DNA from 4 places in the Micromonospora sp. NPDC047738 genome. Region 4 is predicted to be linked to each of the others. Evidence: riboswitches for the same ligand, from Rfam matches in the RefSeq annotation. Region 4 holds a riboswitch; each other region holds the start of a gene.
The links. A riboswitch is a leader RNA that binds a small molecule or an ion and turns the genes downstream of it on or off. The one in region 4 is predicted to bind cyclic di-AMP.

Region 1: it holds a riboswitch for cyclic di-AMP, as region 4 does, so the genes downstream of both, ABZ783_RS04525 (NlpC/P60 family protein) here and ABZ783_RS06555 (hypothetical protein) in region 4, are expected to answer to the same signal.
Region 2: it holds a riboswitch for cyclic di-AMP, as region 4 does, so the genes downstream of both, ABZ783_RS22415 (C39 family peptidase) here and ABZ783_RS06555 (hypothetical protein) in region 4, are expected to answer to the same signal.
Region 3: it holds a riboswitch for cyclic di-AMP, as region 4 does, so the genes downstream of both, ABZ783_RS09015 (transglycosylase family protein) here and ABZ783_RS06555 (hypothetical protein) in region 4, are expected to answer to the same signal.

What each region holds. Positions count from the first base shown of each region.
Region 1 covers NZ_JBEYSO010000002.1:259,920-264,114, reverse strand. The annotation lists gene ABZ783_RS04535 (pyridoxamine 5'-phosphate oxidase family protein) at 1-406, opposite strand, end outside; gene dcd (dCTP deaminase) at 485-1,063, shown strand; gene ABZ783_RS04525 (NlpC/P60 family protein) at 1,109-2,143, opposite strand; cyclic di-AMP (ydaO/yuaA leader) riboswitch at 2,156-2,291, opposite strand; gene ABZ783_RS04520 (peptidoglycan recognition family protein) at 2,524-4,195, shown strand, end outside.
Region 2 covers NZ_JBEYSO010000014.1:147,006-151,200, reverse strand. The annotation lists gene ABZ783_RS22420 (hypothetical protein) at 106-891, shown strand; cyclic di-AMP (ydaO/yuaA leader) riboswitch at 1,181-1,322, shown strand; gene ABZ783_RS22415 (C39 family peptidase) at 1,524-2,381, shown strand; gene ABZ783_RS22410 (alpha/beta hydrolase) at 2,485-3,252, shown strand; gene ABZ783_RS22405 (peptidoglycan-binding protein) at 3,301-4,195, opposite strand, start outside.
Region 3 covers NZ_JBEYSO010000004.1:178,108-182,302, forward strand. The annotation lists gene ABZ783_RS09010 (YbaB/EbfC family DNA-binding protein) at 355-816, opposite strand; gene ABZ783_RS09015 (transglycosylase family protein) at 990-1,643, opposite strand; cyclic di-AMP (ydaO/yuaA leader) riboswitch at 1,642-1,816, opposite strand; gene ABZ783_RS09020 (glycoside hydrolase family 3 C-terminal domain-containing protein) at 1,959-2,336, opposite strand; gene ABZ783_RS09025 (LLM class flavin-dependent oxidoreductase) at 2,395-3,963, shown strand; gene ABZ783_RS09030 (hypothetical protein) at 4,075-4,195, shown strand, end outside.
Region 4 covers NZ_JBEYSO010000003.1:96,558-100,752, forward strand. The annotation lists gene ABZ783_RS06540 (STAS domain-containing protein) at 203-565, shown strand; gene ABZ783_RS06545 (SRPBCC family protein) at 668-1,120, shown strand; gene ABZ783_RS06550 (hypothetical protein) at 1,260-1,814, opposite strand; gene ABZ783_RS06555 (hypothetical protein) at 1,923-2,990, opposite strand; cyclic di-AMP (ydaO/yuaA leader) riboswitch at 2,995-3,127, opposite strand; gene ABZ783_RS06560 (cation diffusion facilitator family transporter) at 3,275-4,189, opposite strand.

The DNA.
Region 1 (4,195 bases), on a different contig from region 4:
CCTGGTCGCGCCGGGTCAGCATCGCCACGTCGACGGTGAACTCGAACAGCCGCCAGTCGACGTGCGGCGCGGCCCGGCCGATCCCGGCCACTCGGGCCACGGTCGCCGGGTCGGTCACCGGATGGGCCCGGCCGGCGACGTACGCCTCGTCGTCGCTCTCCTCCGGCGGGAACGAGTGCAGCGCGTAGCGGCCGTCGCGTTCGAGGTCGCGGCGCTTGGGCGAGTCGATGACGAAGCAGTAGAGCCCGTCGTCGGTGATGACCGGGGAGACCGGGTGGACCCGGGGGCCGCCGTCGGCGCGGACCGTGGCGAGGTAGCCGAAGCCCGGCCCGTACTGCTGCAGGAGAACGCGGATCTCGTCGGCGAGCCGGGGCTCGTCGGCGGCGAATTCGGACCAGGAAGCCATGCGGACATTCTATCGAACACGTGTACGAAGATGTAGTCCGACACGCAGGTCGCCCGTACCGGTCGCTATGGTGTTCCGATGCTGCTCTCCGACCGCGACCTGGTCTCCGAGATCAAGGCGGGCGCACTCGCGCTGGAGCCCTTCGAGCCTACGCTGGTGCAGCCGTCCAGCATCGACGTACGCCTGGACCGGCTCTTCCGGGTCTTCAACAACCACCTCTACACGCACATCGACCCGTCCCAGCAGCAGGACGACCTGACCTCGATGGTGGAGGTACCCGAGGGCGAGCCGTTCGTGCTGCACCCGGGCGAGTTCGTGCTCGCCTCAACGCTCGAGGTGATCTCGCTGGGCGACCAGCTGGCCGGCCGGCTCGAGGGCAAGTCCAGCCTGGGCCGACTCGGGCTGCTCACCCACTCCACCGCCGGTTTCATCGACCCGGGCTTCTCCGGGCACGTCACGCTGGAACTCTCCAACGTGGCCAATCTGCCGATCACGCTCTGGCCCGGCATGAAGATCGGCCAGCTCTGCATCTTCCGGCTCTCGTCGCCGGCCGAGCACCCGTACGGCTCGGCGGTCTACGGCTCGCGCTACCAGGGGCAGCGCGGGCCGACCCCGAGCCGGTCCTGGCAGAACTGGCGTACCTGGCCGACCCGCTGAGCACGACGCAGGGGCTTCCGCGACGCGGAAGCCCCTGCGTACCCGTCAGCCCGGGCGGCCGTAGCTGTTGATCTGGCCGTCGTCGACGCGTTTCATCGTGATCGGCTTGCCGGACTGGGAGGCGTGCACCACCCAGCCGCCGCCGACGTACATCCCGACGTGGTGCAGGTCGCTGTAGTAGAAGACCAGGTCACCGGGGCGTAGCTCGCCGCGGCTCACCCGCCGGGTGACGTCGTGCTGCTCGCGGGCGTTGTGCGGCAGGGAGACCCCGGCCTCGGCCCAGGCCGCCATGGTCAGGCCGGAGCAGTCGTAGTGGTCCGGGCCGGCGGCGCCCCAGACGTAGATCTTGCCGATCTGGGCGCAGGCGAACTTGACCGCGACACCGGCCGGGCCGCCCGGGTAGCCGGCGGGGCAGGGCGCGGGACGCAGCGGTCCGCCGCCGCCGTTGCCGTACACCTTGAGCCGGAGCTTCTGGAGCCGGGCGATCTCGGCGTCGATCTGCTTCTTCTGGGCCGCGAGCTGAGCTTCGGTACGGGCCAGCTGGGCGACCATCGCGTCCAGCGGCTTCTTCTTCGCGGCCAACTGGTCGCGCAGCTCCATGACGGCCTGCACCTGCTCGTGCTGGTGGTGCGCGTAGCGGTCGAGCAGTTCGAGGCTGTTGACCACCTCGCTCGGCGACCGGCTGCCCAGCAGGGCGTTGACGGTGCTGAGGTTGTTGCCCTTGTACGCGTCGGCAGCCAGCCCGCCGACCTGCCCGAGGGCGGCGTCGACCTGGGCCTCGAGCGGGGCGATCTGCTTCTCCAGCGCGTCGGCCTGCTTGCGCCGGACGGCAAGCTTCTCGCGGGTGGAGTTGACCTGTTCGATGATCGGTTCGAGCTTGTTCCAGTCCTGGTCGATCTGGCGCTCGATCTCGGTGACCGACGGTTCGGCGTGGGCCGCCGTGGCGCCGCCGGTCAGGACGACGGCGGTGCCGACCAGGGCGGCGAGGGCGGTGGTGAAGCGGGACCAGCGTGAACGCGGCGCAGCCGTCGACCGGTCGACCGACCGGTCCGACGGTGGCCGCGGGGCATGGTGTGCCACCGGGCTCCGTACTCCTTCTTCCTGCCCGCCTACCGGGTTAGCTGACGGGTTCGGGCGGGAAGGGAGCCGCCCTACCGCAGTGGCTGCGGATTCACCCCAGGTACCTGGGTCCCCGGCTCGCCTGGCGGCGACTCGGCGGTGTCGGACCGTCACCACCCGGGATGGACGGTGAACCTACCGGTCGACAACTGACCAGAGTAGGGACCGTCGTTATCAATCCGCAACCCGATCCGCCGTGACACTCCGTACGCAGATTCGGAAACCACCCGACGGTGAAGGTTTTTTACGCCCATCATCACCACCTGGAAAGGTATTGACCTGGGGCCATCTGCGGAGTGAGGGTGGGGACGCAGTCACCCCCATCCCTATCTGGAGGTTCGATGCACCTCTCAGCCCTGCCATCGCGCAGACGGATACTGCTGGCCGCCGCCGTCGCGGCGGCCACCGCTCTCGCGACCAGCGGTCCCACTGTGGCGGCGCCTCTCACCGCCGCCGGCACCACCGACAGCCCGGACCGCCAGCAGCAGTACGCCGCCGCGGCGGCGGAGTACGGCGTGCCGCAGAGCGTCCTGCTGGGCGTCTCCTACCTGGAGTCCCGCTGGGACACCCACTCCGGCCAGCCCAGCACCAGCGGCGGCTACGGCCCGATGCACCTCACCGACGCCGAGCAGGTCGCCTCGACTCCGTCCAGCGCGCACGTGGACGAGAACGAGGACCCCCGCGGCGACGACTCCCGCCCGCTCACCGTCGACCTGACCGCCGCCGCCGCGCCTTCCGGGGACACCCTGCCCGAGGCGTCCCTGCAGACCCTCGACGCCGCCGCCGACCTCACCGGCGTGTCGAAGGAGACCCTGCGCGACGAGGCAGCGGCCAACATCCGGGGCGGCGCGGCGCTGCTGGCCTCGTACCAGCAGGACCTGGGCGGACCGGTCGGCGCCGGCAGCGACCCGGCGGCCTGGTACGGCGCGGTGGCCCGGTACTCCGGCGCGGACACCGAGGACGCCGCGGCGGCCTTCGCCGACGAGGTGTACGACCAGATCGGCCAGGGCGCCAGCCGGACCACCGACGACGGCCAGCGGGTGACCCTCGCCGCCACCGCGGTGACGCCGGACCAGTCCGGGCTGCACAAGCTCGGCCTGCGCCGCGCCGAGCGGCCGGACGGCCTGGAGTGCCCGGTCCGCCTCGCCTGCGAGTGGATTCCCGCGCCGTACGGGGAGTACACGATCCCCAAGACGAACATCGTGGACTACGGCAACTACGACATCGGCAACCGGCCGGCCCAGCAGAAGCTCGAATACATCATCATCCACGACACCGAGGGCTCTTTCCGGGGCAGCGTGAACGCGGTCCAGGACGTGACCTACCTGGGCTGGCACTACACGCTGCGTTCGGTGGACGGCTACGTGGCCCAGCACATCAAGGCCAAGGACGTCGGCTGGCAGGCCGGCAACTGGTACGTCAACGCCAAGTCCATCGGCGTCGAACACGAGGGCTACGCCGGCCGCGGCACCTGGTACACCGAGGCGATGTACCGTGCCTCGGCCAAGCTGGTCCGGCACCTGGCGCTGCGGTTCCAGATCCCGCTGGACCGGCAGCACATCCTCGGCCACGACAACGTCCCCGGCATCCTCGCCGGGAACGTCGCCGGGATGCACTGGGACCCGGGCCCGTACTGGGACTGGTCGCACTACTTCGATCTGCTGAAGGCGCCGTTCCACTCGACCGGCACGCCGAACACCGGCCTGGTCACCATCGACCCGGACTACGCCAGCAACCAGCCGGCCTTCACCGGCTGCAACCAGCAGCCCCCATTGCCACCGGGACCGGTGCCGCCGACGGCCGAGCCCTGCCCGCTGCGCGGCTCCTCCTCCGTCATCCTGCGTACCGCCCCGAGCCCGACCGCGCCGCTGGTCAACGACCTGGGGCTGCGCCCGAACGGTACGCCGAACACCATGTACATCAAGGATCACGGCGCCCGCGCCTCGGCCGGTCAGACGTACGCCCTCGCGGGCATCCAGGGCGACTGGACCGCGATCTGGTACCTCGGCCAGA
Region 2 (4,195 bases), on a different contig from region 4:
CCGAACCTCACCCCGCACCGGCCCGGTGGCGCCCGTACCCGGTCGCGCCCCGCCCCGCCGGCCGTGCGGACCTCTCCACCACGTCGTTCCCGTGAGGTGCCGACCATGAAGCAGACCCTTCTCTACCACTTCCTGACCGAGATTCCCGTGGCCGCCGCCATCTGGTCGGCCCTGCTCGTGCTCGCCCTGGGCGTGCTCGCCGCCCTGGTCGCCCGGCCCGAGCGGGGGACTCCGCCGGATCCCGCCCCCGACCCGGCCGCCGTGGCGGCCGCCCGCCACGCCGACCTGCGCCGGTACGCCGATGAGGTGGCGGTCGCCGCCGCCGGGGCCCGGCAGACCGCGCGCCGGTGGCGCGAGCAGTGGCTGACCGCGCACGACGAGGTCGACCGGGCCTGGCGGGCGTACGACGAGGCCGAGGCGGCCGCCCGGCGGTTCGCGGGGGCCGCCGTGCTGCCCGAGCCGCGGACGCCCCGGACGCCGGCCGAGTACGCGGCCCGGGAGCGGTGGCTGCACCACGCCGCCATGACGGCGCACTGGCAGGGCGACCTGACTGCCCGGCAGCTCGCGGACGTCCTCGCCGGGCGCAACGGGTGGGACCCGCGCCGGCATCCGGCCGAGCAGGAGATCGCCCTGGCCCGGGTGGTACGCGACGGCCGGCGGGCCCGGTGGCGGGCGGCCGCCGAACGGGAGCGGCGGGCCTGGCGGGACGCCGAAGTGGCCGCCGAGGCGGCCCGGGTGCTGGCCGTGGAGGCGTACGCGGCCGCCGAGGCGGTGCGCCCCGGAGCGGTCCCGGTACGCCCCGCCGAGGCGGTGACCCAGACCCTCGCCCCGGTGTCGGCCGGCGCCGTCGCGGCGCACCCCGCACGGTGGCGTCCGGCGCGGGTCGGCTGAATCGTTATCCGAATTAGGTGAGCCCGGTCACGGCGACCGGGGAAACGGTCAACCGGATCAGGCCGGGCGATCGAGCCCCGCAATTCCCCTTCGATCCCCACCCGGATGTCCGATAGTCACCCGACGGTTCCCGTTAAAACGGTCGTCCCATTGAGTCAGGTCAGTGACCGGCTGTTCCGGTCTCGGTAACGGTGGTTGACGTTTACGCAGGTGGTCACGCTTGGCAGGCGGCGTACCCACCGGTAGTGTCAGCGCGTCCGGTGCGGTTTTCGATCGCAAGTGGCGACGCCGCGCCGACCCGCTCAATCGTGATCTCACGAACCGGGGACCCAGTGCAACACCGGGGTGAATCCGCGAGCCAAGGCCCGCGGTAGGGCCTACTTCCCGCCCGAATCCGTCAGCTAACCCGGTAGGCGGCCACGGAAGGAGTTCCAACCTCGTGCGAACCACCCCCCGATCCTCCCCCCGCCTCCACGGCGCCACGGTGCCGGCGCTCGCCTGACCCGCGAGTCCGTTCCGGTAACCGACCCCCGCTGCCCGGTCCGCCGGGCGCTCTTTTCCCGCGGCCACCCGCCCAGGAACGCGCGTGAGCTACTCCGCGCGTCGGGTCGGCGTGTGCCGCTCCGGCCCCCGTGGAGGAACACGTGAAGCACCACCTGAAGCGTCAGCTGCGGCGCCTCGCGACCGAGCGCCCGTACCAGATCGTCGCCGGCTCCGCCGCGGCCCTCGTGCTGGCCGGCGGCGCCAGCGCGGCACTGGCCAGCACGAACGACGCGCCGGTCCGGCAGGAGACCACCGCCGCCGTCGCCGAACTGGCGCCGCGCCTCGGTGACGTCGCCACCCGGAGCGAGGCCCGGGTCGCCGCCCCGTCCCCGACCGCCTCGCCCAGCGGGTCGCCGAGCGGGTCGCCGTCGGCGAAGGCCAGCTCGGCCAAGCCGGACCCGGACGTCACGAAGACCGCGAAGGCGAAGCCGAAGCCGCCGTCGACGAAGGTCCTCGACTACAACTACGAGGCCCAGACCGCCTACTGGAACTGCGGTCCGGCCGCGGTGCGCAACGCGCTGAGCGCGAGCGGCGTCGAGACCACCCAGGACGCGATGGTCGCCCCGCTGAACGCCGGCGAGAACGGCACCAACTCGGCCGAGGACACCACCCGCGGGCTCAACCAGATGGTCAAGGGCAACCCGTACCGGACCCACATGATCCCCGGCCAGGCCGCGACCCCGGCGCAGATGGACCAGCTCCAGGCCGACGTGGTCAAGGCGATCACCGACGGCCGCGGCGTGGTGGTCAACATCGCCGGCTCCGCCACCGACACCAACGGCGGCTGGCACTCGTTCCCCGGCGGCCACTACATCGCCGTGGTCGGCTACAAGGACGACGGCCGGACGGTGCGGATCGCCGACTCGGCGAACCCGGCGTTGCCCGAGTACTGGATCACCACCATCGATCTGGCGAACTGGGCCGCCACCCGCGGCTACTCCGCCTGATCCCACCCCTGCACGTCGGGCACCGGCTCCAGGAGCCGGTGCCCGACGCCGTATCCGGGGCCGGTCTCGCGCCTGGTGTCCGTCCGGTGGCACACTGCGCCGTATGGGCGACGAGACGGGTACCCGCCATCTGCTGCTGCTGCACGGCATGGGCGCCACCGGTGAGGTGTGGCTGCCCTGGGCGCCGCTGCTGGAGCGCCGCTGGGCGGGCCGCTGGCTGGCCCCCGACCTGGCCGGGCACGGCTGGTCGCCGCAACTGCCGGCGTACTCCTTCGAGGCGCTCGCGGACCGGGTGGTGGCGGGGCTCGGCCCGGTCGCCGACCGGCTCGGCCCCCGGGACCGGCTGGTGGTGCTCGGGCACTCGCTCGGCGGGGTGGTGGCGCTGGCGCTGGCCGCACGGGCGCGGCAGCTTCCGATCGACGGGGTGGTCGGGCTCGGCATCAAGGTCGCCTGGTCGCCGGCCGAGCTGGACAAGGCCCGCGAGCTCGCCCAGCGGCCGGTGACCTGGTTCGCCAGCCGGGACGAGGCGGCCCGCCGCTACCTGCGGGTGGCCGGGCTGGCCGGGCTGTTCGCCCCCGACCACCCGGTGGTGGACGCCGGGCTGCGCCGCGAGGACGGCCGCTGGCGGCTGGCCATGGACCCGGCCGCGTTCGCGGTCGGGGAGCCCCAGTTGCCCGCCCTGCTCGCCGCGACCGACGTGCCGGTGCTGCTGGCCCGGGGAGAGCAGGACCCGATGGTGTCCGACGGACAGCTCAAGGAGTTGGGCGTGCCGGTGGCGACGCTGCCGGGGCTCGGCCACAACGCGCACGTCGAGGACCCCGCCGTGGTCCTCGACCTGCTCGCGCCGTTCGCGGCGCCCGACGGGCCGTGACGCCGTCGCCCCGCAGGCAGGGCGACGACATCACGACCGCAGGTTGCGTCAGTAGAAGCAGCCGGTGGCGGGCAGGGCGGACGGGGCCGGTGGGGCGACGCCGTCGTAGATGGCCAGCAGCATGTTCTGCGGGCAGCGGTTGGCGCCGTTGACCCGGACCTCCAGGTGCAGGTGCGGCCCGGTCACGTTGCCGGTGGCCCCGGTGTAGCCGAGGACCTGGCCGGCGCTGACCCGGGAGCCGGCGGCGACCGAGCGCGAGTTCAGGTGGCAGTAGAGGTAGTAGGCACCGTCGTCGGCGGTGATGCCGATGCCGAGGCCGCAGCTGCCGCCGACGTGCCCGATCGTCCCGGAGGTGATCGCGTACGTGGTCGTGCCGGTCACGGTGGGCAGGTCGATCGCCGGGTAGTCGTGGTGCGGATCGTCGTACTCGCTGCGGGGCAGCACCGACTTGCCGATGACCAGCCGGTAGTTGCCGGTGCCGCCGCTGCCGCCGGTCAGGTACTGCCAGGTGGTGGTGTCGACCGAGCCGCCGGAGAGGCCACGGGCGGACTTGAAGTTGTTCACGGCGTTGGTCGTGGCCGGGCCCCAGTCGCCGTCCACGGCCAGACCGTAGCCGTACTTGTTGAGTGCGGTCTGCAGCGCGCGGACCGCGTCGTTGTTGGCCCCGGCGCTCAGGGTGACCACCAGCTTGCCCCAGGTCTGAGCGCCGATTTGGCCGTCCGCGGAGAGGCCGTTGGCTGACTGGAAGGACTTCACGGTCGAGGTGGTGCCGGCGCCGTACTGGCCGTCGACCGTGAGGCTGTAGCCGCGGTGGCGGAGCAGGTACTGGGCGGTGGTGACGTTGGCGCCGGTCGAGCCGTTGCTGAGCAGGGGCCAGGCCGGCGCCGCGGCCTGGGCCGCGGTCGGACCGGTCAGTGCGGCCGCCACGGCGAGCGCGAGCGCG
Region 3 (4,195 bases), on a different contig from region 4:
CGCTCCGGAGGGTGTTCGCCCTGATCAGGGGCTATAGAAGGTGATGGCTTCCTGACTTCCGGGACCGGCCCGGTGATCGACCGAACCGGTTGCCGCGGTCACCCATTGATCTGCGTCCACGGCCGTGTGATTGTGCTCCAGCGAGTCGCCGACCCCCGGCGGCTCAGACGGTCGATCCGTCGAACCGGGGCCACGCCGGCAGCCCCGGGACCGACCGTCGTCCCACCTCATCGCTACCCCGCGCCGGGTGCCCCTACCGGGCTCCATGCTGCCCGCCTCGGAACAGGAGCTAACCCCCTTGAAGCTCCCACCCCGCCTCGCCGCGCTCTCCGGCGCGGCCGCGGCAGGCCCGCCTCAGCTCGGGCGGCCCGCCCGCGCCCCCGCGTCAGGGCCGCGGCTGAGGCGGGCCATCACGTCGTCCACCGCCCGGCTGAACAGCTCCATCTGCCGTACCGACTGCTCCTCGATGCCGCCGAGCCGCACGGCCAGGGCGTCGACGTCGGCCCGGGCCGAGGCGCTGACCTGGGCGTCGAGGGCGGCGAGGGCAGCGTTGACGGCCAGCACGACCTGCCCGCAGACCGCCTCCATCCCGTCCCCCGCCAGCTCCGGGTCCACCGTCACGGACTCCAGCCGGCCACCCTGGACCACCACGGCCCGGACCCGGCCGTCGGCCGCCGCGCCCTCGGCGCGGAGCAGCTCGCCCGGGTCGCCGTCGGGGTGCTCGGCCGCCCGCGAGCGCATGGCCGACAGCGCCTGCTGCGTCCTGGTGAGCAGCTCGTCGAGGCTTGCGGCCGCGGAGAACGAGTCGTTGGTCATATCCGCGCCTTCTTCACGTCTTTCCGGAGCACCGCGACGATAGCAACCGCCCCCGACCGGGACACCGCGAGCACCCGGGGCCTCGTTCACGAAAAAAGTGGCCATCCCGGGCGGGGATGGCCACTTTTCAGTGCATCAGCGCGCAGTGTGGGGCACCCCACCTGCCAGTAGCGTCAGCGCAGGCGGAGGTGCTGGCCTGGGAAGATCAGGCCCGGGTTGTCGCCGACCACGCGCTTGTTGCGCTCGTAGAGCGCCTGCCAGCCGCCGGCGAGGTGCTTCGCCTCCGCGATCAGCGACAGCGAGTCACCCGACCGGACCGTGTAGGTCGCGCCGCTCGACGCCGGCGCGGTACGCCGGTGGCTGCGGGTCGCCGGCTGGTCGCCGCGGGACGACCGGTCCTTGGTCGCCTTCTTGTGCGACTTCGTGGCGCCGGAGTCCTTGGTGGAGTAGTGCTTGGTCGAGCCGCCCTTCTTGCCGCAGACCGGCCAGGCGCCGATGCCCTGCCCGTCGAGGACCTTCTCGGCCACGGCGATCTGCTCGCTGCGGCTGGCCAGGTCGGCGCGGCTGGCGTACTTCTTACCGCCGTAGCCGTTCCAGGTGCTCTTCGAGAACTGGAGGCCACCGTAGTAGCCGTTGCCGGTGTTGATGTGCCAGTTTCCGCCGGACTCGCACTGAGCGATGGCGTCCCAGTTCACGCTGGATGCGCTGGCCGGCGCGGCCGGCCCGAGGATGGCGGCGGCGCCGGTGGCGGCACCGACGACGAGCGCTCCGACGGCGACACGACGCTGCGTGGTGCGTCGGTGACGTGCGACGTGTTCAGTTGCCATGTGGGTTCCTCCACGCCGACGAGGTGAGCTGTCGGGTTCGGGCCGAGGAGCCCGGCCGCCGGATGGGCGGCTTCACCCCGAGGTGTCGAGCACCGAGGAACATGTGGGTCCCCCGCTCCCGCCTGAGGTCCAGGTACCGACGGGCCGGCGGCGGGATTAGGCGTTACCGGCCCGGGTGTCCGCGATCGCGAACGCAGTCGACATTAGGGATGGTTTCGGATGATCGCCCACTTCTTGTGAAGTTCTTCACCCGGCCGAGCGAAGGCCACACCGTACGAGTTGCGCGCCGTCCACAGGTGCCTTACAAAGCCCCCTTCAGTACGTCAGGCCGAAACCCTGCGGAAAGAGCGGAACCTGCCCGTCGCCGGCGTTGATGGGCTGCTGGCCGACGGAGTTCATCCAGGTCATCGGCAGTTTGCCGGTCGGCGCGTACCCGCCGAAGAGGACGTCGGCAACGCCGGCGCCCTCGGTGCCGGGCAGCCAGGAGGCGAGCAGCGCGGTCCAGTTCGGCAACTCACCGGCGACGTCCAGCGGCCGGCCGGACACCAGCACCACGATCACGGGTACGCCGGCGTTGCGCAGGGTCGCGTACGGCCGCTCGAAGGTGGACGGCCCGCAGGTCCGCCTCGTTGAGTTGGGTGTCCGCCTGGTTATCGCTGCGGTTGCGGGAGCGGGCGCGCGCCGATCCGGCACCGACTACGGTGGCGAGGTCCGGCACGGTCGCCGGGCCCGGGTGCGCAGGCGGAGGAACATGACTGACTACGGACACGAGCTGGCCTTCGGCGGCTTCCTCACCCCCGCCGCCGGCCAGTTCGAGCAGGTGGTGGCGCTCGCCAAGCTCTGCGAGCAGGTCAACCTGGACCTGGTCACCTTCCAGGACCACCCATACCAGCCGGGTTTCCTGGACACCTGGACGCTGATGTCCTATCTCGCGGCCGCGACCAGTCGGATCCGGCTGGCCGGCAACGTGCTCAACCTGCCGCTGCGCCAACCGGTGGTGCTGGCACGCAGCGTGGCCAGCCTGGACCTGCTCACCGGCGGCCGGGTCGAGCTGGGCCTCGGCGCGGGCGCGTTCTGGGAGGCGATCGAGGCGGTCGGCGGTCGGCGGCTGTCCCCCGGGCAGGCGGTCGACGCGCTCGACGAGGCGATCCGGGTGATCCGCGAGGTGTGGGACGTCGAGCGGCGCGGCATGGTCCGGGTCGAGGGCACGTACCACCGGGTGGTCGGGGCGAAGCGCGGGCCGGCGCCGGCCCACCCGGTGGAGATCTGGGTCGGCGCGTACAAGCCCCGGATGCTGCGGCTGGTGGGGCGCGCTGCCGACGGCTGGCTGCCGTCGCTGGCGTACCTGTCGAAGGGGCCGGACGAGCTGCCGGGAATGAACGCGCTGATCGACGAGGGTGCCGAGGCCGCCGGGCGGGATCCCCGGTCGGTGCGGCGGCTGTTGAACGTCAACGGCCAGTTCACCCGGTCGTCCACCGGCTTCCTCAGCGGACCGCCGGAGCAGTGGGTGGAGGAGCTGGCCGGGCTGGTGCTGGACCACGGCATCGCCACCTTCATCCTCGGCGCCGACGACCCCACCGCCATCCAGCTCTTCGGGCGGGAGGTCGCGCCCGCGGTGCGGGAGCTGGTCGCCGCCGAACGTGCCGAGCCGGGCACCCGACCCAGGGCCGGCGAGGAAGCGCGCGAGGCGGTCGAGGCCGGGGGCGCCACCGCGCTCGCGGTCACCCCCACCCCCGATCCGGGCGTACGCCTGACGGACCACCAGCTCTGGGACGAGTCCACCCGCCCGGTCGCCCCGCCGGCGCCGGCCGGGCACGTCTACACCCCGCACGCGCAGGCCGTCGGCGCGCACCTCGTCGACGTGCACGACCACCTGCGTCAGGAGCTGGCGCAGGTGCGCGACCTGCTCGAACAGGTCAAACGAGGGGTGGTCTCCGCCGGCGCCGCCCGGGCCGTGCTCAACCAGATGACCATGCGGCAGAACAACTGGACGCTGGGGGCGTACTGCGCCGCGTACTGCACGGTGGTCACCCAGCACCACGGGCTGGAGGACAATTCGATCTTCCCGCACCTGCGGCGTGCCGATCCGGGGCTGGCCCCGGTGCTCGACCGGTTGGAAGCGGAGCACGTGGTGATCCACGACGTGGTGGAGGGCGTGGACCGGGCCCTGGTCGACCTGATCCGCAATCCGGGGGACTTCACCGAGGTCCAGCAGGCCGTGGACATCCTCACCGACACCCTGCTGTCGCATTTGGCATATGAGGAACAGAACATCGTCGAGCCGCTGGCCCGCCACGGCTTCTACACCGGCCAGATCTGACCGCAGGGCGGCCGCTCCTCGGGCCACCGACCGCCCCCGTCTCACTGACCAATTTTCGCGTTAGCGCAGGTCAGATGGGTCGAGCTACGGTGGGCCGCAGAGGTGATGGCAATGGCTGTGATCTATGCCGACCTGTCTTACCACGACTGGGACCGCGTCAAGGGCGAGTTCGACTGGGCGGCGGTTCGCCGGGCCACCTCTCCCGTCCTGTGCCTGCGCGCCAGCTACGGCG
Region 4 (4,195 bases):
CGGCGACCCTCGTCGGTCGTTGAATAGTGAGAGCCTGTCGTAGCGGAAATAGGAAGTGGAAGCTCCGGATTGGGATGCCCAGGTGTGCCCAGTCCGCGAATTGCTCATCCCGAGGGGTGGCGACCGAGGCCGTCGGAGGAATACGCTCGGTCGCGGCCCGCGTACTGATGAGGCGCCCGTATGGGCGAGTGGAGGTGTTCGCGTGAGCCTGTCGATCGTGAAGTCTGTTCAGCCGGGTGGTGTCGTCCAGATCGCCCCGCGGGGCGAGATCGACGTCGACACCGCGTACGAGGTGCGGGAAGCGATCGCCGAGGTGCTTGCGAAGGGCCGGCCCGCCCGCATCGAGCTGAACATGCGCCTGGTCACCTTCATCGACTCGGTCGGCATCAGCGCCATGGTCGCCGGCTTCCAGACCGCCGAGGTGAGCGGTGTCAAGCTGGTGGTCACCGAGCCGAGCCGGTTCGTGCACCGGCAGCTCTGGGTCACCGGCCTGCTCGGCCTCTTCGGCGCTCCCGAGCCATACTTCGCCGACACCCCCACGCCCGAGGTGCTCCCCGGCGCCTGAGCCCTGCCCGGCGGACCGCTCGGACCGGGTCTTCCGACCGTTGCCAGCCGGCCCCCGGTACGGGACGATCGTGCCCACCGGCGACGGCTAGGGGAGTACGGCTTGCTCAGCAGCGACAGTTTCAGCTACACCGTGCAGGCTCGGTGCGCACGGGCGGAGGCGGTCGCCCTGCTCAGCGACCTGACCCGCCAGGGCGAGCTGCATCCGCTGATCGTCCGGGTCCGCCAGCTCCCGCCCCGGCCCGGCGCCCTGGCCAGCTATGCGATCACCGACCGGCTGGCGCTCGGGCCGCTGCACTTCCCGGTCACCTACCAGGCGGACGTGCTGGTCGCCAACGAGGACGAGGTGGTGACCGTGGCCCGGCAGCAACCGGCCACCACCGTGCGCAACCACACGCGGCTGCGGGACGAGCCCGGCGGTGTGGTGCGGATCGACGTCGAGATCACCCTCTCCGCCCCGGCGCCGCTGTTCGGGTACGCCTTCCGCCAGGCCCGGGCGGCCCATCTCGGCCTGGCCAGCCGGCTCGGCGCGACCCTCGAGGGGCACGCCGACTGAGCCGGTGCGGCGGCCGTACCGGCTAGGCCCGCCGCCCGGCGGTGTGCGGCAACTCCGGCTCGGCTGGCGGCCAAAATTCGGCCTCCGCGCCGCCAGGCGGCGCTCCGGGCCGAATGAAGGCCGGTCTGACCTCGCGCCGCTACGACGACTTCAGTTCGGCGCGTCTGACGCCGCGCTGCGAACTGAAGCCGTCGCTGGAGCCGGCGGCCGGCCGCCGGGTCGGCGGCGTGGCGCGGCGCAGCCGTCCCCACGGCTTGTAGGTGGACAGCACGGTCATGAGGATCAGCAGGCTGCTGGAGACCGCCGGCGGGATGACCAGGTCCAGCCGGTCCCGGGTGGCGAGCTCCGGCCCCAGCTCGGCGAGCCCGCGTACGGTCGGGGTGAGCAGCAGGAGGACCAGGCCGAGCATCCCGGTGGTGATCGCGAACTTCACCAGCACCCAGCGCCAGCGCAGCAGGCCCCACGGGGTGAGCAGCGCGCTGGCCAGACCGACCAGCCAGACCGCCACGCTCAGCGGCGCGAAGAGGTACGTGACCAGCAGCCCGGCGGTCGGATAGACCACCGCCGGGTCGGCGCCGCGCAGCCCGGCGATACCGAGGGTGAGCAGCACCAGGTCGGCGCCGAGCCAACCCAGCGAGGTGACCAGGTGCAGGGTGAGCAGTGCCTTGCGCGTGGTGGGCGAGAGTCGGCTCATGCCCTCGATGCTCGGCCGTCGCCGGCCCGGCGTCGTGGGCCGCGCGGCGACATCCGGCGTACGTCGGTGGGCGTACGGTGGCCCGCCGGGCGGCGGGCCACCGCGGGCTCAGTACACCGACAGGTGCACGTGGTTGGTGTGGTCGCTGGACGGGTCGCCGTTGCCCCCGCTGTATGCCTTCCACCCGCTGCTGGGCAGCCAGATCTGCTTGTACCAGATCACGTAGAGCACGGCGAGCGGGTCGGCGTTGCGGATGAAGTACGCGGCCAGGTTGTTGCCGTACGTCTTGTCGCCGCCGGTGGCCACCCCGCCGAAGCCGTCCTTCTGGGCGGCGAAGTCGCAGGCCCGGCCCTTGGGATGCTCACCCGAGCCGCTGGGCCGGTAGCAGGAGACGTACCGGGTGAACCCGGCCGCCTTGGCCTGCTGGAGCGCGTGCAGGGTGCGCGGAGTGATGCAGCCGTCGGCGGGCGTCGGGTCGTTGACGCTGCACGACTCCGCGGGCCAGGAACCGTCGGCGTTGCGCTTCGCGGGGGTGGCGTTGGCCCGGGACGTGCCCTGCACGCTGCCGCCGGCGGCGCCGGTGGTCCGGTTGTTCGCCACCTTTAGCGCGCGTTCCGCCTGCGCCTTGCGCTTGGCCATGACCGCGACCTGCTTGCGCTGTTCCCGGATCTCGCCGTTGAGCGCGTTCTGGGTGCGGGTGGCCTGGTCCCGGGTGTCGATCAGGTCGCGCAGCGCCCGGTCCTCGTGTGCGGCGACCTGCTGCAGGGTGAGCGCCCGGTCCATGAAGCCCTCCGGGTTGCTGCTGCCGAGCAGCGCCGCGGCGGTGCCGAGCCGCCCGGTCCGGTAGGCCAACCCGGCGAGCTCGCCGACCTTGGCGTCGCGTACGCCCAGCTCGCTGTTGATCGTCTTGAGCTGGGCGGTGAGCTGCTGCTGCCGGCTCACCGACCGGTTCAACGCGGTCCGCGCCTCCAGCCAGCCCTTGCTGGCCGCGTCGAGCTGCGCGCGCAGCGCCGGTGTGCCGCCCTCGTCGTCGCCGGGTGCGGCGGCGAGCAGGCCGGTCGGGGGAGCCGCCGAGGCGGGGGAGACCGGCGTGGCCGCGACGCCGAGGGCGAGCGCCGCGACGAGCAGGGCCGCCAACCGGGCGGCCGTCCTTCGTACAGGTGCCACTGGTGGCATTCACGTGTCCTTCCGTCAACCGCCGACCGGGTTAGCTGACGGGTTCGGGACGGAAGATCCCTACCGCTGACGCGGATGCACCCCAGGTACATGGTTCCCCGGCTCGCCGTACGGTGGCGATTAGGCGACGGCCACCACCGCGGACGCTGCTGGGCGTCGCCCGGCGGAAGCCGCGACCGAGCCTACCGGCGCTGTTCCGGCCCGTCGCCGTGGACGGCGAACGGGAATCGGGCATAAGCCGGCACTAGTGCACAATAGCCACTTGGATTTAAGGTTGTCCTCAATTACCACTCGACGGTTCCGCACGCGCCGGGTGACGCCCCGGGTTCGATCTGCAACGTGGCGTGATCGATCCGGAAGTCATCGTGCAGCGCGGCCCGCGCGGCGGCGAGCACCTCGCCCACCTCGGCGTCGGGGGTGGTGGTCAGGTGCGCCGAGGCCACGTCCATGCCGGAGGTGAGCGTCCAGACGTGCAGGTCGTGCACCTCGGCGACGCCGGGCACCGCGGCCAGCCGGTCGTGCACGGCGGTCACCTGCAGGTGTTCCGGGGCGGCCTGCACCAGGATGCGGACCGCGGCCCGGCCGAGCCGCCAGGTGCGCGGCAGGATGAACAGCCCGATCGCAACGGCCACCAGCGGGTCCGCCCACCACCACTCGGTGAACGTGATGACCAGGGCGGCGCCGATCACGCCGAGCGAGCCGAGCAGGTCGCCGAGCACCTCCAGGTAGGCCCCACGCAGGTTGATGCTCTCCTGCGCCCCGCTGCGCAGCAGCGCGAACGCGACCAGGTTGGCGAGCAGGCCGAGCACCGCCACGGCGAGCATCGGCCCGGCGAGGACCTCCGGTGGCTCGCCGAACCGGCGGACGGCCTCGACGAGCACGTACGCGGCGACCGCGCCGAGCAGCACCGCGTTGGCGAGGGCGGCCAACACCTCCAGCCGGTAGAGCCCGAAGGTGCGCTGCGGATCGGTCTCGGCGCGGCGGGTGGCGGTGATCGCGGCCAGCGCCATGCCGATGCCGAGGACGTCGGTGAACATGTGCCCGGCGTCGGAGAGCAGGGCCAGCGAGCCGGTCGCGAAGGCGGTCGCCGCCTCGACCACCATCAGGGCGCTGAGCAGCCCGAAGGCGGCCCAGAGCCGGCCCCGGTGGCGGTGCGCGGCGTTGGCCACCGTGCCGCTGTGGTCATGACCTGCGCCCACGCCCAC